Regions from separate parts of the Rhizobium sp. PP-F2F-G48 genome, predicted to be linked through region 1. Evidence: predicted binding sites of a transcription regulator. Region 1 holds the regulator's gene; each other region holds the start of a gene.
The links. The regulator PhoB, encoded in region 1, activates phosphate uptake and scavenging genes when phosphate is short. The targets are predictions, from matches to a motif close to TGTCATNNANCTGTCAT.

Region 1 (6,839 bases):
CCATCGGCGGTGCCGTTCTGGCGCTTCGCGGCATCTCCCAGCGCTTCCGGGCGCGCAACCGCGTCGAGCAGGTCATTCTCGGCGGCCTGATCCTTGCCTCCTCCATCGCCATCCTCACGACGATCGGCATCATCGGCTCCATGCTGTCGGAGGCCCTGCGCTTCTTCGCGTCGGTCTCGCCGATGGAGTTCTTCTTCGGAACAGTGTGGGATCCGCGCTTCGCCGCAGCCGGCCAGGCGGGACAGGCGGGGCAGTTCGGCCTTCTGCCGCTTCTCGCCGGCACGCTCTACATCGCCTTCGTGGCCATGCTGTTTGCGGTGCCGATCGGCCTCTTCGCGGCGATCTACATGGCGGAATACGCCAACAACACCGTGCGGTCGGTCGCCAAGCCCCTGCTGGAGATTCTCGCCGGCATCCCGACCATCGTCTACGGCTTCTTCGCCCTCGTCACGGTCGGTCCTTTCCTGCGGGATATCTCGGGCCAGTTGAACGGCCTCGTCACCGGCAACTATCAGAGCTTCATCCAGGCACAGAGCGTTCTCACGGCCGGCATCGTGATGGGCATCATGTTGATCCCCTTCGTGTCCTCTCTGTCCGACGACATCATCACGCAGGTGCCCCGGTCGTTGCGGGACGGATCGCTCGGGCTGGGCGCCACGCGATCGGAAACCATCAAGCGCGTCGTCCTGCCTGCCGCTCTTCCCGGCATCGTCGGCGCCCTTCTCTTGACGGCCTCCCGCGCCGTGGGCGAGACGATGATCGTGGTGCTCGCAGCGGGCGTGGCGGCGCGCATGCAGCTCAATCCCTTCGAGCCGATGACCACGGTCACGGTGAAGATCGTCAACCAGCTGACGGGCGACCTGGAGTTCACCTCTCCGCAGACCCTCGTCGCCTTCGCGCTCGGCATCACGCTGTTCGCCATCACGCTCTGCCTCAACATTTACGCGCTCTACATCGTGCGCAAATACCGGGAACAGTACGAATGACCGACATGACCACATCTCTCGCCGGTTCATCGCCGCGTCCCGCCGTCAGCCGTCGCGATATCGGCATCAAGCGCCGCTACGCCGCAGAACGCCGCTTCCGGGCCTATGGCATCGGGGCGATCTCCATCGGCATCTTCTTTCTCGGCCTCCTCCTCTGGACCGTCGTCTCCAAGGGCTATACCGCCTTCCTGCAGACCGAGATCGTCCTGCCGATCACGTTCAGCGAAAAGGTCATCGATCCGAAGAACGAACGGGCGACCAACCCCGCCAAGCTGATGACGGCGAACTATCCACTGCTGGTGCGCGATGCGCTCGTGCAGAAGCTGGGCATCGATCCCAACAACCGCGCCGACGTCAAGCTGGCGACCGATATGGTCTCGGCCAGCGCCCGCACGCAGCTCCGCGACGTCGTCGTCGCCAATCCGGCCATCATCGGCCAGACGGTGCCGGTGGCGCTGCTCGCCGAAGGCAATATCGACTCGGCCAACAAGGGCCAGATCGACGTGACGGTCGATGAGGCCAACCGTAAGGTAAAGGACAAGCAGCTCGCCTGGATGCAGACGCTCGCGCAGGACGGGGCGATGACGAAGTCCTTCAACACGGGCCTCTTCACCTCGGGCGCCTCGTCGCGGCCGGAAGCCGCCGGCATCGGCGTCGCAGCGCTCGGCTCGCTCTACATGATGCTGATCGTTCTGGCGCTCGCGCTGCCGATCGGGGTCTCCGCCTCGATCTATCTCGAAGAGTTCGCGCCGAAGAACAAGCTGACCGACCTCATCGAGGTCAACATCAACAACCTCGCGGCCGTTCCTTCCATCGTCTACGGTCTGCTCGGCCTGTCGATCTTCATCAACTTCGCCGGCATGCCGCGCTCGGCGGCTCTCGTCGGTGGCCTCGTCCTCACGCTGATGACGCTGCCCACCATCATCATCGCCACGCGTGCCGCGCTGAAGGCGGTGCCGCCGTCCATCCGGGCCGCAGCCCTGGGCCTCGGTGCCTCGAAGATGCAGACCATCTTCCACCATGTCCTGCCGCTTGCCATGCCGGGTATCCTCACGGGCACCATCATCGGCCTTGCGCATGCGCTCGGCGAGACCGCACCGCTGCTGCTCATCGGCATGGTGGCCTTCGTGGTCGATTTCCCGGGCTCGCCGCTCGAACCTTCGACGGCTTTGCCGGTCCAGATCTACATGTGGGCCAACGAAGCCGAACGTGCATTTGTCGAACGGACCTCCGGCGCGATCATCGTGCTCCTGATTTTCCTGGTGGTCATGAACCTGGGCGCAATCCTGTTGCGGCGCCGCTTTGAACGACGCTGGTAGTGAGGTAGAGAATTATGAACATGATGTCAGAAGCGACTCTCGAAAAGGCGGTCGATCAGAAGATGAATGCTGTCCCTCACAAGATGATCGGCAAGGATGTGTCGGTCTACTACGGCGAAAAGCGCGCGCTGTTCGACGTGAACCTCAACATCCGCGAGAACACGGTCACGGCCCTGATCGGCCCGTCCGGCTGCGGCAAGTCGACCTTCCTGCGGACGCTCAACCGCATGAACGACACGATCGATCACTGCCGGGTGACCGGCAAGATCACGCTCGATGACGGCGATATCTACGATCCCTCGATCGACGTCGTCGAACTTCGCGCCCGCGTCGGCATGGTCTTCCAGAAGCCGAACCCGTTCCCGAAGTCGATCTATGAGAACGTGACCTACGGGCCGAAGATCCACGGTCTGGCCCGCAGCAAGGCCGAACTCGACGCCATCGTCGAGCAGAGCCTGCAGAAGGCCGGCCTCTGGAACGAGGTGAAGGATCGCCTGCACGAATCCGGCACCGGCCTCTCTGGCGGCCAGCAGCAGCGTCTCTGCATCGCACGCGCCGTTGCCGTCAGCCCCGAGGTCATCCTCATGGACGAGCCTTGCTCGGCGCTCGATCCGATCGCCACTGCCAAGGTCGAGGAACTGATCCACGAACTGCGCGCCAACTACACGATCGTGATCGTCACGCACTCCATGCAGCAGGCCGCCCGCGTTTCGCAGCGCACCGCCATGTTCCACCTCGGCAATCTCGTCGAGGAGAACGATACCGACAAGATGTTCACCAATCCGGATGACCAGCGCACCCAGGATTACATCATGGGACGCTTCGGCTGATCGGTCGCCCGACCGACAGCGAAGCGCCCGTGACCGAACTCCAAGGACAGGATCCATGGCAACCCATATCGTATCCGTCTATGACGAAGACCTGAAATATCTCAGCCGCCGCATCTCCGAGATGGGTGGCCTTGCCGAGCAGATGGTCGCGGAATCCGTACGCGCCCTCGTCAACGCCGATCTGGGTCTCGCCCAGAAGGTCATTTCCGACGATGTCGTGCTCGACGATGCCGAACGCCAGATCGGCGAAAAGGCGATCGTGACGATCGCCAAGCGTCAGCCGATGGCGGCCGACCTGCGCGAGATCATGGGATCGATCCGCATCGCGGCCGATCTCGAGCGCGTGGGCGACCTTGGCAAGAACACGGCCAAGCGCGTTATCGCCGTGTCCAGCGCCAGCCTGCCGCGCCAGCTGTCCCGCGGGATCGAGCATCTGGCCGAGCTGACGTTGATGCAGCTGAAGGAAGTGCTGGATGTCTACGCCTCCCGTTCGGCCGAAAAGGCCAAGGCCATCCGCGAGCGTGACGGCGAGATCGACGCGATCTACACCTCGCTGTTCCGCGAACTCCTGACCTATATGATGGAAGATCCGCGCAACATCACGCCCTGCACGCATCTCCTGTTCTGCGCCAAGAACATCGAACGCATCGGCGACCACGCGACCAACATCGCCGAGACGATCTACTACATGACGACCGGCGCGCAGCCGCTCGGCGAACGCCCGAAAGACGACTCGTCGAACACCGTCGGCGCACTCGCCACCTGAGCGAACGGCGCAGGAGGGAAACGCTCCTGCGCCCATCGTCTCCGGTCTTGAACGCGGTCGATGCCTCGGTTGAGGGATCGGCGGCCGAAAGGGCGGTTTCCCGCCGCCATGCCTGAACAGTCAACGATGATCGCCGCCTTCGGGTTCTGGCGAAAGCCTCGTCATGCGACGAGGACACTACGGAGTCCAGAAATGCAGCCGAAAATTGCCGTTGTCGAAGATGAAGAAGCCCTGAGCGTTCTCCTGCGGTACAATCTCGAGGCCGAAGGCTTCGACGTCGATACCATCAACCGGGGCGACGAGGCGGAAGTCCGCTTGCAGGAACGGCTGCCGGATCTCCTGATCCTCGACTGGATGCTGCCCGGCGTGTCCGGCATCGAGCTTTGCCGGCGCCTGCGCCAGCGCAGCGAGACCGAGCGCCTGCCGATCATCATGCTGACGGCGCGCGGCGAAGAGAGCGAGCGGGTTCGCGGCCTTGCCACCGGCGCCGACGATTATGTCGTCAAGCCGTTCTCGACGCCCGAGCTGATCGCGCGCGTCAAGGCCATGCTGCGCCGCGCGCGTCCCGAAGTGCTGTCCTCGCTGTTGAAGTGCGGCGACATCGAGCTCGATCGCGAGACGCACCGCGTCCATCGCAAGACCCGCGAAGTCCGCCTCGGCCCGACCGAGTTTCGCCTGCTCGAATTCTTCATGGCCTCGCCCGGCCGCGTCTTCTCGCGCTCGCAGCTTCTCGATGGCGTCTGGGGGCATGATATCTATGTGGACGAGAGGACCGTCGACGTCCATGTCGGTCGCCTGCGCAAGGCCCTCAACTTTTCCAACATGCAGGACGTCATCCGGACCGTCCGCGGCGCGGGTTACTCGCTGGAAAGCTGAACGCTTGCATCTTTAGAGCTGGGAACGCATCGTTCCTGGCGCGCGGCGATCTTCCCAGATTGACAGTAAGGACAAATGAAATCGCCTTCTTCGCAGAACGAAGAAGGCGATTTCTTTTTTTGCTCTGTCTGAAAACGCGGACCCTTATCGGGCGCGACGGCGCTCGGCCGAGGGCTGGTAGGCAAGCTTGGCGTGGAAGGTGCAATAGGGCGAGCTATCCGGCGAGTCATTGCCGCAGAAGTGAAACTCGTCCTTCATCGGGTCGCCGATCGGCCACTTGCAGGTGCGGTCGGTGAGCTGCGTCAGAACCAGCTTGCGCGACATCGGCACGACGACATTGCTGCCCGTTGCGCCGGCGCCGCTACCGGTGACGGTCAGTGCGGTTTCCGGCGCGAAGACGCTTTCGGAATCTTCGATGACGTTCATCGCGTTGACAGGACGGGCCATCGGACGCTGGGGAACGGCGCGGGGAGCCGCGTTGGCAACGATGGCTTCCGGTGCTGCCGGGCGTGCGGCGACGACGGGACGCTTCGGACGGGTTGCGCTCGGCGAGGCTCCGCCTGCCTTTGCGCGGCCGGGGAGCGACAGGCGGTGAACCTTGCCGATGACCGCATTTCGGCTGACGCCGCCGAGCTGCGCCGCGATCTGGCTCGCGCTCAGGCCTTCGGCCCACAGCTTCTTCAGTCTCTCTACCCGCTCGTCAGTCCAGTTCATTGTCGTCTCCATTCCAGGCATACGGAAGGACGAATCCCTCACCGCGCCCCGGATGGCTCCGAAGCTGCAACGCCTTGACTCTTCTGGTGACTAGGTCCGCCGCATGCGTCTAGCAATTCCTTGCTAACCTAGAGACGGGGTGACTCCGTGACAAGAGTCCGGGGAATCGACCCGAATCGATTTTTGGGTTTTCCCCAACTTGCTGCCGTTGCGTGATATATTTGCAAGGTCTTTTTGCCGGAAAGCATCGCGCCCGGAAAACGCATGCCAGACCCGTATTTCCGGGACTTTTGTTGACAGCGGCACCTGAAAAACCGATAGTGCGCTCGCCGCCGTCAGGGCGGTATTTTTCATTTCGGGCCGGCACTGCCGGTCCCTGCGAAAACGGATCGAACCTTCCCCGCAAAGCGCGTGCGGACAGGACGAGGAGATAGGCACGATGGCCGAGGCAACCCCGCTTTACGAGACCTACATGCGTGCGCCGCTGCGCTTCGAGCGCGGCGAAGGTGTCTGGCTGGTGGCGGAAGATGGCGCGCGCTATCTCGATTTCGCCGCGGGCGTGGCCGTCAATTCGCTCGGCCATGCGCATCCGCATCTTGTTGCAGCGCTCAAGGACCAGGCCGAGAAGGTCTGGCATCTGTCGAACCTCTACGAGATCCCCGGCCAGGAAAAGCTTGCCAAGCGGCTGACGGACAACACCTTCGCCGACAAGGTCTTTTTCACCAATTCCGGTGCCGAAGCTCTGGAATGCGCCATCAAGACGGCGCGTCGCTACCAGTTCGCCAAGGGGCGGCCGGAGCGTTTCCACGTCATCACGTTCGAAGGTGCCTTCCATGGGCGCACGCTCGCGACGATTGCGGCCGGCGGCCAGGAAAAATATCTCGAAGGCTTCGGCCCGAAGGCACCCGGCTTCGTCCAGGTGCCCTTCGCCGATCTCGACGCCGTCAAGGATGCGATCACCGAAGAGACTGCGGCGATCCTGATCGAGCCGATCCAGGGCGAGGGTGGTATTCGCCCGGCCTCCAAGGCCTTCCTGCAGGCGCTGCGCGCGCTTTGCGACGAACACGGCCTGATGCTGATCTTCGATGAAGTCCAGTGCGGCGTCGGGCGGACCGGCAAGCTGTTTGCCTATGAATGGTCCGGCATCGCGCCAGATATCCTCGCAGCTGCCAAGGGCATTGGCGGCGGCTTCCCGCTCGGCGCGTGCTTGGCGACGGAAGAGGCTGCGTCCGGCATGGTCGCGGGCACGCATGGGTCCACCTATGGCGGCAATCCGCTGGCCATGGCCGTCGGCAATGCCGTACTCGACGTCGTTCTCGGCGACGGCTTTCTCGAGCATGTGCGCGAC
Region 2 (6,839 bases), on a different contig from region 1:
AAGCTCTACATGTATCTCGATCCCTATTCGATGCAGCTGCCGCTCGCCTCCATCGTCTCCTTCCTCCTGCTCCTGCCCGCCCTCATCGTCTTCGTCATCGCCGGCCGCGTGCTGCGCGACGACCTGATGGCCGCGGGCATGGGCAAGATCTGATGTCCACAAGCCTTCCCACCAGCCGAAAGCAAGACCTCATGCCCAATTCGCAAAGCCGCCTCGCCGCCACCCCGTCGCACCGGCCCGACGTCCTCCTCATGGCCTCGCGCGACAATCCCGGCATCCTCACCATCGCCCATCGCGGCTTCTGGATGACGACGGCGGAGAATTCGATCGCCTCGATCGAAGCCGCCATCGCGCTTGGCGTCGAGATGGTCGAAATCGACACCCAGGCAACCGCCGACGGGCACCTCGTCGTCATCCATGACAAGACGCTGGAGCGCACGACGACCGGCTCCGGCATCGTCGCCGAACTGCCGTTCGAGATCGTCCGGAATTCACGGCTGAAGGCCGGCGCCGGGGGCGAGAACGCCGCGCCGACGGCAGAAATCGTGCCGACGCTGGAAGAGATCCTGGAGGCCGCACGCGGGCGCATCGCGGTCAACATCGACACGAAGTTCGAGCGCGATCTTCCGCGCGTCATGGAAACGGTGCTTCGCCTCGGCGTCGCAGCGCAGATCCTCGTCAAGACCGATATCGACATCGACGCGACGACCTTCCCGCTGCTCGGCGAGGACTGGTTCGGCCAGATCCCGCACATGCCGATGTTCCGGGTGCGCAAGGGGCGCTTTGCCGAGGATCTCCGGCGCATCGCGCCGCTCCGCGCGCCGATGATCGAGGTCAGGTTCGACGATCTCGACGATGTGGCCGCGGCACGCGACGAGCTCGACCGCCAGAATATCCGCGTCTGGATCAATACGCTCGATGTTTCCCACTGCCTCGACTACAACGACAGCCGGGCCCTTCGCGATCCGCAGTCGGTCTGGGGCCGGCTGGCACAGGCGGGTGTCGGCGCCATCCAGACCGACGAGGTCGAGGCCTTCCGGGCCTGGGCGACCCGACAGGAGGGAGCTTCGGCATGACGGAGGCAGAAAACCGCCTAGCAAGGGCGACGGGCATCGTGGAAGAGGCCCTGCACGAGGCGATGACCTTCTTTGCCGCCCGCGAGACGATCGCCACGCGGGAGAAGGGTTTCCAGGATTTCGTTTCCGAAGCCGATACCAGTATCGAGACCCTGATCCGGAAACGGCTTGCTGCAGCCTTTCCGGGAGAAGCCATCGTCGGTGAAGAGCTCGGTGGCGTGGGTGGAAACGCCTACTGGATCATCGATCCGATCGACGGCACCGCGAATTTTCTGCGCGGCTCGCCGCTCTGGGGCATCTCGCTCGGGCATGTCACCGACGGGCGTCCCGACCTCGGCGTGGTCGCCCTCCCGGTGTTCGGCGAGGTCTATGGCGCCGCCGAGGGCACCGGCCTGCTGCGCAACGGCGCGCCTCTTGCCCGCGGAGCGCCCCTCAGCGACGTCCGCGTCGTCTCGCTCGGCGACAGCGCAAAGGACGACATCGCGGAGATCGGGGCGCTGCACACCGGCCTGCGCGAAGCAGGATGGGTGGTCGAAGCGTTGCACACCACGTCGGTCTCGCTGGTGTTCGCCGCCCGCGGCATTTTCGACGGGCACCTCCAGAAATTGACCACCATGTGGGACATCGCCGGCGGCGCCGTGCTTGCCCGCGAGGCCGGTCTCGACGTCCGCATCGGTCTGCGCACCGGCCCGGACGGCGAGGCCGACATTCCCTGGATCGCGGCAGGCACCGCAGCACTTCTGGAGGCCACCGCCGCATTTTGGCCGGAGGTGACGGAGGGATAGCGGCGAGCCTTTCGCCCGCCCATCGCATCGCCCCTCGTTCGACACGCTTCGATGTCTCGGACGAAGGGCACCCGATCGAAACCTGCGGAACGGCCGTTGAAAACAGGCCGCACGGATGTAGGTTTCCTGTGGGATGAGGTTGATGCGATGCGGAGGAGATCATCATGTTCAAGCTATTGCCGGGCTTTGTTGCGGCAGGTTGCGCTGCGGCCATGATCATCAGCGCGCCAGCGTTGGCAGCGGAACCTCAAGCGCCTGCGCCAGCAGGCCCCGCCTCTCCGCCGGCAGACAAGCCGCTGAAGGCGTTCGTCACCTCGGTCGAGGCGGACGGGTCGATCACCTTCCGCCTCTTCGCCCCGGCCGCGAAATCGGTTTCCGTCGTCCTCGGGCAGCGTGACCCGATGACGATGACTTGGAGCGAGAACGGCGTCTGGACAGCCAAGAGCGACCGTCTCGCGCCGAACCTTTACGAGTATTATTTCGACGTCGACGGTTTCCGCAGCATCGACACCGGTACAAACCAGCCGAAACCGCAGAGGCAGGTGAACACAAGCCTCGTTCTCGTGCCAGGCAGCATTCTCGACACGCGCGACGTACCGCATGGCGATCTACGCCTGGTGACCGTGTCGTCGAAGGCCCTGAAATCGCAGCGCCAGATGCATGTCTACACGCCACCGGGCTACACCGATGCGTCCGAGCCCCTGCCCGTCGTCTACCTCTATCACGGCTTCGGAGACACGGTGGACTCCTGGGTCACACAGGGACGCGCGCCCCAGATTCTCGACAATCTGCTGGCGGAACCGAAGATCCGGCCGATGATCGTGGTCATCCCGGATACAGAAGCCGACATACCCGAAGCGATCGCCGAGAATTTTCCGGCGGCCCAGCGCCGCAAGGACTTCTATCCGATCAACGCGGACGCGATCGACCGCGAGCTGATCACGGATCTCATTCCCTATATGGAGAAAACCTACCGCGTGCGCACGGATGCCGACGGGCGCGCCGTCGCCGGCCTCTCGCAGGGCGGCTATCAGGCCCTGGTCTCCGGGCTATCGCATCTCGGCACCTTTGGCTGGGTCGCGACCTTCAGCGGTGTCTCCACCACCACGGTGCCCAACACGGCGGTCGATGCGGCGCTGAACGCGCCGGACACGATCAACAAGGCGCTTCGCAACTTCACCGTGACCGTGGGGTCGAAAGACATGGTGACAGGCAAGGACATTGCCGGGCTGAAGGCGAAACTGGACGAAAAGAAGATCACCCACGCGTATCACGAGTACAAGGACCTCCAGCACGAAATGGACGTCTGGAGGCCCTCGCTGATCGCCTTCCTCGAAAAAGCCTTCAAGGAATAGCCTTCAGGAATAGCCGGGCGGCTTGTTGCCTGAAGCCTAGCGACCGCTCTTCCGAGCCATGTCCGTGCCCGTCGCGCCGCCATATTCGTCCGGCACGTACATGTCCGTCGGCACGGGCTTGCGGTAGTAATCGGCATTGCGGGTGCGATCCGGCAGCTCGATCGACATCTTCGGCACGTCCTCGTAGGGGATCTGCTGCAGGAGATGCGAAATGCAGTTTAGGCGCGCCTTGCGCTTGTCGACGGCATCCACCACCCACCAGGGGGATTCCGGGCGATGCGTCCGCTCCAGCATATCCTCCTTGGCCTTGGTGTAGGCCTCCCAGTGGATGCGGCTCTCCAGGTCCATCGGAGACAGCTTCCACTGCTTCAGGGGATCGCGGATCCGCATGTTGAAGCGGAAGGCCTGCTCCTCGTCGGTGATCGAGAACCAGTATTTGATGAGGATGATGCCTGAGCGCACGAGCATGGTCTCGAACTGGGGAACGGACTGGAAGAACTCCTCCAGCTCGTCGGGCGTGCAGAAGCCCATCACGCGCTCCACGCCGGCCCGGTTGTACCAGCTGCGGTCGAACAGCACGATCTCGCCGGCGGTCGGCAGATGCTGCACGTATCGCTGGAAATACCACTGGTGACGCTCGCGCTCCGACGGTGCCGGCAGCGCGACCACGCGGCAGACGCGCGGGTTCAGCCTCTGCGTCACGCGCTTGATGGCCCCGCCCTTGCCGGCGGAATCGCGTCCCTCGAACAGCACGACGACCTTCAGCTTCTTGTGCTGGACCCAATCCTGCAGACGCACGAGCTCATGCTGAAGGCGGAACAGTTCTCGGAAATAGACCTTGCGATCGAGCAGCTGCTCGGCCGTCGGCTCCACGCCATCGTCAAGAAGATCGTCCAGGCGATCCTCTTCCATCTGCATTTCCAGCTCTTCGTCGAAACTGTCGATGATTTCCGCCTTGATACGTGCGAGCTGGGCCGGGTCGTTGATGTTCATGGAGGCTCCGGAAAGGATAAGGTCAAGCAGTGCGGGACGTTACAGCCTTTCCTGTGTCAGCAGAATGACGATCGTCTCATGGCCGACGATGCAAGACCGCATTGTCCCGATTTTTGCGGATCATCGTTCGAATGCAGAGACTTGGACGTTGACTCGAAAGCCGTCTTGCGGCCCTGTCTGCGTGCGCAGACAATAACGCTGCACACCGATCGAAACAGCAATTGCATTGCGATGCCAGCATGTTCCCGGGTCCGGGTCCGGCATCGGACGGGAAAGGACGTTGCGTTGGCGACAGGCTTGATAGCGCTACTGGATGACATCGCGGCCATCGCAAAGCTTGCGGCCGCCTCTCTCGACGATGTCGGGGCGCAGACCGCGAAGGCCAGCATCAAGGCCGCAGGCGTCGTCATCGACGATACCGCGGTAACACCGACCTATGTGGTCGGACTGTCGCCGAGCCGGGAACTGCCGATCATCTGGCGGATCGCCAAGGGCTCCTTGCGCAACAAGCTCGTCTTCCTGCTGCCCGCCTGCCTGCTCATGGGCAGCTTCGCGCCGTGGCTGATCACCCCGCTGCTGATGATCGGCGGCACCTATCTCTGTTTCGAGGGCGCAGAAAAAATCGATTCCGCGCTGTCGGGACACGGCCATGCCGACGCGACCGCGGCCTCGACCGTCGATCCGGCGACGCTCGAAGAGCAGAAGGTCTCCGGCGCCATCCGGACGGACTTCATTCTTTCGGCAGAAATCATGGCGCTGACGCTTGCCGGCGTCTCCGCCTCGAACCTCGTGACGCAGATTGCGGTGCTGGCCGCCGTCGGCATCCTGATCACGGTCGCCGTCTACGGTGTCGTGGCCTTCATCGTCAAAGCCGACGATATCGGCCTGCATCTGGTCGCGACGGGCGGCGGGATCGGCAGGTCCGTCGGGCACGGCCTCGTCAAGGGCGTTCCGGTCTTTCTGCAGATCCTCGCGATCGTGGGAACCGCCGCCATGCTCTGGGTCGGCGGGAGCATCGTCATTCATGGCCTTGCCGAATTCGGCATCGCGCAGCCGGAACATATCGTCGAGGCAACCGCTGCGTTTGCGCAGACGGTCGTTCCCGTCCTGCCCGACGTCGTCCATTGGCTGGCGGCAACGCTGGTGCAAGCGGTTTTCGGCGCGATCCTTGGCGGCATCGTCGTCCTACTGGTTTCGGCCGCCGCACCGCTCTTCGCAAAGCACAAGGCCTGAAAGATCGACCCGCGCCGCGCGACATTGTGAAGTGCTGAACCGCCAGAGAATGATCGTGACCCCACAAAGCGGTCTTGCGGGATCGCGCGTCTGATCGCATAAGCCCTGCATGTCTGATTCACGAATTTTCGTCGGCCTCAAGTCGGCCAAGAAGAAGTCCAAAGCCTCTGAGGCGCCCACGGGGCCGCAGTGTCAATGGCAGGGGTGCGAGAAGACCGGGACGCATCGCGCACCGGTCGGTCTCGGCGGCGAAGGCCTGTTCCTGATGTTCTGCCTCGACCACATCAAGGAATACAACAAGGGCTACAACTTCTCACCGGATCTCTCCGACCCGGTTGTTGCGCGCTACCAGCGCGACGCGATCAGCGGCGCGCGGCCAAGCTTTGGCAAGCCGATCCAGGAAGCAACCGAACTGCCGATGCCGTTTACCGTGCGCTCGGGTTCGGCAAAGTCCCTGAACGCCCGGAAGAGTGCGGCCGAACGCCTGATGCAGAAGCGGGAGGCACAGGCGCGGAAACTGAAAGTGCTCGAAGCGAAGGCCTTCGAAACACTCGGCCTGCCGCACGATGCCACGGCGGATCAGATCAACCGGCGCTACAAGGAGCGGATCAAGCTCCATCACCCCGATGCAAACGCCGGAAATCGCTCGTCGGAGACCGACCTTCAGGCGACGATCGAGGCTCACAAGATCCTGAAGCTCAACGGATTCTGCTGAGAACCGATCGGCTTTCCATTCTTTCCCACACGTCAGCGACCCGTGCGCCATGGCAGGTTCGGCGGGCCCCGCCGTGCCGATGCGCATGCCTTGCTTCCGCCGCGAGACAAGCGCTTGACAGACGGGCGGCGAGCGCCCACCGTTCCGGCATCGCTAAAACAGCGATCCGGAATGGGAGGCCGCGATGGGAGGGAGGATCCACGTGACCATGACGCCCGCAGGCGAGGTGCGATCTGCGACATGGCGCCGAGCCCTGGCGGTCGCACGCCGTGAGCAGGGTTGGCGGTGGAGCGCCGCTGCCGACAATCTGAAACCGTCGCTGCCGATGGTAGACGCCATCCGGTTCTCCCGTCCGAGGAGACATTGCCGGGTCGAAATCCTGCGGCGCGCGGCATGAGCGCGGATGTTTTCGACATCATCGTGATCGGCGCGGGCCCCGGAGGCTGCGCGACGGCGGCGCGGATCTCGGAGGCCCGGCCCGACTGGCGGATCGCACTGGTCGAGACGGGGCCGGCAACGGGCAACATGCTGGTCTCCATCCCGGCCGGCATCAGTGGCCTCGTCGGCCGTCGCAATCGCCACAATTATGCCTATGAGACTGTTCCGCAGCCGGAGCTCAACGGTCGGCGCGGCTTCCAGCCGCGTGGCCGCGGCGTCGGGGGCAGCAGCCTCATCAATGCGA
Region 3 (6,839 bases), on a different contig from region 1:
TGTCGCTCGCTGTGGATCGCGTCATGGCCGAGGGGTCGCTCTACGATCCCGAGCTCGCCGCCATGGCCGTGCGCCAGTCGCGCGGCGACCTGATCGAGGCGATCTTCCTCATCCGCGCCTATCGCACGACGCTGCCGCGCTTCGGCGCGACGCGGCCGGTGGAGACCGGGGCCATGCGGATCGAGCGCCGCGTGTCGGCCACCTACAAGGACATTCCCGGCGGGCAGCTGCTCGGACCCACCTTCGACTATACACACCGCCTGATCGACCCCGACATGGCCGGCGACCACCCCGTCGAGCCCGGCGCCCGGCGTGACGTGGCTGGCGACGTGGCCGGCGATGCCGCCTATCCCCGCGTGACGGATATCCTCAATGGCGAGGGCCTGATCGAGCCGGATGTCGCATCCGATGCCGAGCCCGGCGACCTCACCCGCGACCCGACCGGCTTTCCCGCGGGACGGGATCTGCGGCTTCAGGCGCTGGCGCGCGGCGACGAAGGCTTTCTTCTGTCGCTCGGCTATTCGACGCAGCGCGGCTACGGGCGCACGCATCCCTTCGTCGGCGAAGTGCGCATCGGCCTTGTCGATCTGGAGATCGACCTGCCGGAACTCGGCTTTGCCGTCGCCATCGGCGCGATCCGCGTCACCGAGTGCCAGATGGTGTCGCAGTTCAAGGGCGGCGGCGAGGACGGTCCCCGCTTCACGCGCGGCTACGGCCTCGTTTTCGGTCAGTCGGAACGCAAGGCCATGTCGATGAGCCTTGTCGATCGGGCGCTCCGCGCGGACGAATTCGACGAGAACCGTGCGGCACCGGCGCAGGACGAGGAGTTCGTCCTCTCCCACTGCGACAATGTCGAGGCCACCGGCTTCGTGGAGCATCTGAAGCTGCCGCATTACGTGGATTTTCAGGCCGAGCTCGACCTGCTGCGCATGTTGCGGCGGGAACATGCGACCAAGACCTCGGAAATGGACCGACAGGAGGCCGCGGAATGACCCTGCCCGCTTACAACTTCGCCTATCTGGACGAACAGACCAAGCGCATGATCCGCCGTGCGATCCTGAAGGGCATCGCCATCCCCGGCTATCAGGTGCCGTTCGCCTCGCGCGAGATGCCGATGCCCTACGGCTGGGGCACGGGCGGGGTGCAGGTGACGGCGGCCATTCTCGGGCCGGACGACGTTCTCAAGGTGATCGACCAGGGCGCCGACGATACGACCAACGCCGTCTCGATCCGTGCCTTCTTCGCCAAGACCGCGAATGTGGCGACGACCACGAAGACGGCGAATGCGACGATCATCCAGACCCGCCACCGCATTCCGGAAGAGCGGCTGCAGGCGCACCAGACCCTCGTCTTCCAGGTGCCGATCCCCGAGCCGCTGCGCTTTCTCGAGCCGCGCGAGACGGAGACGCGGGTCATGCACGGGCTGGAAGAATACGGCCTCGTGCATGTGAAGCTCTACGAGGACATCGCCCAGCACGGCCATATCGCCACGACCTATGCCTATCCGGTGAAGGTCGAGGGGCGCTATGTCATGGACCCCTCGCCCATTCCGAAATTCGACAATCCCAAACTCGACCGCTCCCCCGCCCTGCAGCTCTTCGGCGCGGGACGCGAGAAGCGCATCTATGCGCTGCCGCCTTTTACCCAGGTGACGAGCCTCGATTTCGAGGATCATCCCTTCACGGTCCAGACCTTCAGCCGCCCCTGCGCGCTTTGCAACGCGACCGGCGTCTATATGGACGAGGTGGTGACCGACGACCGGGGCGGGCGGATGTTCGTCTGCTCGGACACCGACCATTGCGAGACGCGACAGGCGGAGGGCCACGCAGGCCCGGGCCTGCCGCAGCTCGGGGAGCACGCGTCGAGCGAGCAGGAGACCACGCGATGACCGATCCCATCCTCTCCGTCCGCGGGCTCGAAAAGCGCTACGGCGCCTTCGTCGGCTGCACGGACGTGTCCTTCGACGTCTGGCCGGGCGAGGTGGTCGCCATCGTCGGCGAGTCCGGCTCCGGCAAGACGACGCTGCTCAACTGCATTTCCGGCCGGCTGGAACGCTCGGCCGGCGAGATCCGCTACCGGATGCGCGACGGGCGGTTTCCGGATCTCGCCGATCTCTCGGAAGCCGAGCGCCGCTTCCTGATGCGCACCGACTGGGGCTTCGTGCACCAGAACCCGGCCGACGGGCTGCGGATGCGGGTGTCGGCCGGCGCCAATGTCGGCGAGCGGCTGATGGCGGTCGGCGAGCGTCACTATGGCGAGATCCGCCGCACGGCTGGCGACTGGCTGTCGCGCGTGGAAATCGCCGCCGAGCGGATCGACGACCAGCCGATCGCCTTTTCCGGCGGCATGCGCCAGCGCCTGCAGATCGCCCGCAACCTCGTCACCCATCCCCGGCTGATCTTCATGGACGAGCCGACCGGGGGCCTCGACGTCTCCGTGCAGGCCCGCGTGCTCGATCTCCTGCGCGGTCTCGTCACCGACCTGTCGCTCGCAGTCGTCATCGTCACCCACGATCTCGCCGTCGCGCGGCTCCTGTCGCAGCGGATGATCGTGATGAAGGGCGGGCACATCGTGGAGGCAGGGCTGACCGACCGGGTGCTGGACGATCCGCGCCACGCCTATACCCAGCTTCTCGTCGCCTCCATTCCCGAATCCTGAGCCCGCACATCATGCGCCGGAGTCCGCCGATGCCTCTCTCCTCCATCCCGCCGACCGATCCGACCATGCCGGACGGCGCGCTGCTCAGCGTGCGCGATGTCGCCAAATCCTTCGTCATGCATCTGCGCGATGGCGTCGTGCTGCCGGTCGTCGCCCATGTCCGCTTCGATCTCTTTCCCGGCGAATGCGTCGTCCTCGGCGGCCCCTCGGGCGTCGGCAAGTCGTCCATCCTGCGCATGGTCTACGGCAACTACGCCATCGACGCGGGCTCCGTCCTGGTGCGAGACCCCGAAAGCGGCGACATACGCGATCTCGGGGCCGGCGATCCGCGCCTCGTGCTTGCCATCCGGCATGACGGCATCGGCTATGTCAGCCAGTTCCTGCGCGCCGTGCCGCGCGTCTCCGCGGTGGAGATCGTTGCCGAGCCGCTGGTTTCGCGCGGCATCGACCGCACGGAAGCGCTTCTGCGCGCCCGCGACCTGCTCTCCCGGCTCAACCTGCCGGAGACGCTGCACGGACTGCCCCCCGCCACCTTCTCCGGTGGCGAGAAGCAACGCGTCAACATCGCCCGCGGCTTCATCACCGATCATCCCGTTTTGCTGCTCGACGAGCCGACCGCCTCGCTGGACGCGGAGAACCGGGACGTGGTGACCGCGATGATCGGCGAGAAGCGCGCGCGCGGCACCGCCATTCTCGGGATCTTCCACGACCAGCCGGTGCGCGAGGCCGTGGCGACCCGCACGATCGACGTGTCCGCATTCTCGGCTCGAAAGGCTGCGTGATGGCCAAGCTCTCCGAACATGTCCCGAACATCCACGAAACCGCAAAAGTGACCGACTGCCGGCTCGGTCGCTATGTCGAGATTGCCGAAAGGTCGCGCCTCGGCGAGGTCGAGCTTGGCGATTATTCTTATGTCATGGAGGACTGCGCGCTCTGGTGCGCGACCGTCGGCAAGTTCGTCAACATCGCCTCGATGGTGCGGCTCAACGCCACCAACCACCCGATGGAGCGCGCCACCCTTCACCATTTCACCTACAGGGCCGGCGACTATTTCGAGGGCGCCGAGGACGAGGCGGACTTCTTCGCCGCACGGCGGGCCCGGCGGGTGACCATCGGTCACGATGTCTGGATCGGCCATGGCGCGACGATCCTGCCGGGCGTGGCGGTCGGCAATGGCGCGGTCGTCGGCGCCGGCGCCGTGGTCTCCCGCGATGTGGCAGCCTACACGGTCGTCGGCGGCGTCCCCGCCCGGCTGATCCGCGACCGCTTCTCCCGCGAGACGGCTGACGGCATGGAGCGGCTCGCCTGGTGGGACTGGCCGCATGACAGGCTGTTCGCCGCCCTTGAGGATTTTCGCATGTTGACCGGCGAAGCGTTCATCGAGCGCTACGCCGCCTGAAACGAGGCTCCGAAACGGGGCTTTGACGCAAAAGTTTCATGTAACCGTCACGCAACCATTACCGCTTGCCGCTCACAGTCCCTCGACGTGCAGCCGGCATGAGGTCGGCTTTCGAGCTGCTGTCCGGGATCAAACCATGACCGAGATTACCCCCCTCGCGCTGTCCGTGACCAACCTTTCCAAACGCTATGGCGAAACCCGGGCGCTGAACGGGGTCAGCCTCATGCTGGAGCAGGGCGAGATGGTGGCGCTGATCGGCGCGTCCGGGTCCGGCAAGAGCACGCTCATCCGCCATATCGCCGGCCTCGAAATCGGCGACGGCGATGGCGGACGTGTCGAGATCCTGGGCGAGGTGTCGCAGGCGGGCGGGCGCATGAACCGGGAGGCTGCGCGCGGCCGGGTCGCGGTGATCTTCCAGCAGTTCAATCTCGTCGGACGCCTGTCCGTGCTGACCAACGTGCTGATCGGCCATCTCGGCCGCATCCCGCGCTGGCGGGGCACGCTCGGTCTTTTCAATGTGCCCGAGAAGGACAAGGCGCATGCAGCCCTTGCCCGCGTCGGCATTCCCCAGGTCGCAGCGCAACGCGCCTCGACGCTGTCGGGCGGCCAGCAGCAGCGCGCGGCGATCGCCCGCACGCTCGTGCAGGAAGCGCGCATCCTCATTGCCGACGAGCCGATTTCGGCGCTCGATCCCTCGGCCGCACGCCGCGTGATGGACGTGCTCGCCGACATCTCCCGCGAGGACGGCATCACCGTGCTCGTCTCGCTCCACCAGGTCGAATATGCGCGGCGCTATTGCCGCCGCACGATCGCTATGCGGGACGGCGCCATCGTCTATGACGGCCCGTCCACGGCTCTTTCCAATGATTTCCTGGCCGAACTCTACGGAGCGGCCTCGGAAGAACTCGTCCTGCCGGATGCTGCACCGAGCAGCCCGGCCGACCCCATGGCGCCCACCGGCGTCGATCCTGCCAAACGCCAGGCGGCGCTCGCCACCGTCTGATCCCGACATAACTGCCAACCGGAGACCACCATGAACGCGATCTTCAAGAGCATTGCGGCGCTTTCGCTCGCCGCCACATTCAGCCAGCAGGCGCTGGCTGCCGAGACCATCAATTTCGGCATCATCTCCACCGAGTCCCAGCAGAACCTGAAGACCAACTGGGAGCCGCTGCTGGCCGATCTGAAGACCCAGACCGGTCTCGACGTGAAGCCCTTCTTCGCCTCGGATTACGCCGGCATCATCGAGGGCATGCGCTTCAACAAGGTGCAGGTTGCCTGGTACGGCAACAAGTCGGCCATGGAAGCGGTCGATCGTGCCGATGGCGAAGTGTTCGTGCAGAGCGTCGCCAAGAACGGCGATCCGGGCTACTGGTCGGTCGTGATCGTCCCCAAGGACAGCCCGATCCAGACGATCGACGAGCTTCTGACCTGCGACAAGTCGAAGAGTTTCGGCCTCGGCGACCCGAACTCCACCTCCGGCTATCTCGTGCCCATGACCTTCGTGTTCGGCGCCCGCGGCATCGATCCGAAGACCTGCTTCAAGACGGTGACCAACGCCAACCACGAGACCAATTCCATGGCCGTCGCCATGAAACAGGTCGATGCGGCGGCCAATAACACCGAGAACATGGCCCTGATCCAGCAGAACAAGCCGGACGCCTTTGCCAATATCCGCGAAATCTGGCGCTCGCCGCTGATCCCGTCCGACCCGATCGTCTGGCGCAAGGATCTGCCGGAAGAAACGAAGACCAAGCTGCGCGACTTCTTCCTTGCCTATGGCACGGCCAATTCCAAGGGTGACGTCGCCCATGAGAAGGAGGTCCTCGCCGGCCTGAAATGGGCACCGTTCAAGGCTTCGACCGACAAGCAGCTCCTGCCGATCCGCGTGATGGAACTGTCGAAGTCGATCGCCAAGATCGAAGCCGACGCCTCGCTGTCGGCCGACGCCAAGGCCGAGAAGGTCAAGCCGCTCAACGAGCAGAAGGCCAAGTTCGAAGCCGAACTCGGCACCGCGTCCAACGGCTGATGCCCCCGACCGGAGCGGGCGGCACCGTCCGCTCCGGTTCCTTCTCGTCGCATGCCCGATCTCATGCCCTATCTCTAAAGGACGACGCCCATGACCGACGTCATCGCCTCCACCGGCGTCACGACCGCCCGCCCGCTGGCCGGCCAGGCAGGCCCCAAGCCCGTGCGGAGCATGCGCGGCTGGCTCGTCACGCTGGTTTTCGTCGGGGCGCTTGCCGCCAGCTGGGGCCCGGCCGAGATGGGACGCTGGACCTATCTCTTTTCGGACGCCGGCAACATGGCGTCCTATGCCAAGGATTTTCTGAAACCGGATTTCAAGGAGTGGGCCTCCTATCTCAACGAGATGCTCGTCACCATCCAGATCGCGCTCTGGGGCACGTTCCTTGCCGTTCTTCTCTCCATTCCCTTCGGCATCCTCTCGGCCCACAACATGGCGCCCTGGTGGGTGCTGCATCCGGTTCGCCGGCTCATGGACCTGTTTCGGGCCATCCACGAGATCGTCTTCGCCGTGCTCTTCGTCGTGGCGGTCGGCCTCGGGCCGTTCGCCGGCGTCATGGCGCTGTTCGTGCACACGACGGGCATTCTGGCCAAACTCTTCTCCGAAGCCGTCGAAGCCATCGATCCGCGCCCGGTCGAGGCGATCCGGACCACCGGCGCGTCCCGGCTGCAGCAGGTCATCTTCGGCGTCATCCCGCAGGTCCTGCCGCTCTGGATCTCGTTCTCGCTCTATCGGCTGGAATCCAACATCCGCTCC

Region 2: ppk2 (polyphosphate kinase 2) is a predicted target of PhoB. The motif match lies at 4,263-4,279, and genes of this name have one in related genera.
Region 3: phnC (phosphonate ABC transporter ATP-binding protein) is a predicted target of PhoB. The motif match lies at 4,092-4,108, and genes of this name have one in related genera.

What each region holds. Positions count from the first base shown of each region.
Region 1 covers NZ_SLVH01000003.1:575,583-582,421, reverse strand. Annotated here, with positions in the region: gene pstC (phosphate ABC transporter permease subunit PstC) at 1-986, shown strand, start outside; gene pstA (phosphate ABC transporter permease PstA) at 983-2,305, shown strand; gene pstB (phosphate ABC transporter ATP-binding protein PstB) at 2,320-3,135, shown strand; gene phoU (phosphate signaling complex protein PhoU) at 3,191-3,901, shown strand; gene phoB (phosphate regulon transcriptional regulator PhoB) at 4,094-4,777, shown strand; gene C8J36_RS10720 (GcrA family cell cycle regulator) at 4,922-5,491, opposite strand; gene C8J36_RS10715 (aspartate aminotransferase family protein) at 5,931-6,839, shown strand, end outside.
Region 2 covers NZ_SLVH01000009.1:102,761-109,599, forward strand. Annotated here, with positions in the region: gene C8J36_RS19145 (ABC transporter permease) at 1-153, shown strand, start outside; gene C8J36_RS19150 (glycerophosphodiester phosphodiesterase family protein) at 192-1,076, shown strand; gene C8J36_RS19155 (inositol monophosphatase family protein) at 1,073-1,861, shown strand; gene C8J36_RS19160 (alpha/beta hydrolase-fold protein) at 2,026-3,216, shown strand; gene ppk2 (polyphosphate kinase 2) at 3,253-4,209, opposite strand; gene C8J36_RS19170 (DUF808 domain-containing protein) at 4,495-5,442, shown strand; gene C8J36_RS19175 (J domain-containing protein) at 5,552-6,157, shown strand; gene C8J36_RS19180 (GMC family oxidoreductase N-terminal domain-containing protein) at 6,551-6,839, shown strand, end outside.
Region 3 covers NZ_SLVH01000005.1:110,731-117,569, forward strand. Annotated here, with positions in the region: gene C8J36_RS13580 (carbon-phosphorus lyase complex subunit PhnI) at 1-992, shown strand, start outside; gene C8J36_RS13585 (alpha-D-ribose 1-methylphosphonate 5-phosphate C-P-lyase PhnJ) at 989-1,888, shown strand; gene phnK (phosphonate C-P lyase system protein PhnK) at 1,885-2,658, shown strand; gene phnL (phosphonate C-P lyase system protein PhnL) at 2,688-3,440, shown strand; gene C8J36_RS13600 (DapH/DapD/GlmU-related protein) at 3,440-4,057, shown strand; gene phnC (phosphonate ABC transporter ATP-binding protein) at 4,194-5,060, shown strand; gene phnD (phosphonate ABC transporter substrate-binding protein) at 5,091-6,086, shown strand; gene phnE (phosphonate ABC transporter, permease protein PhnE) at 6,177-6,839, shown strand, end outside.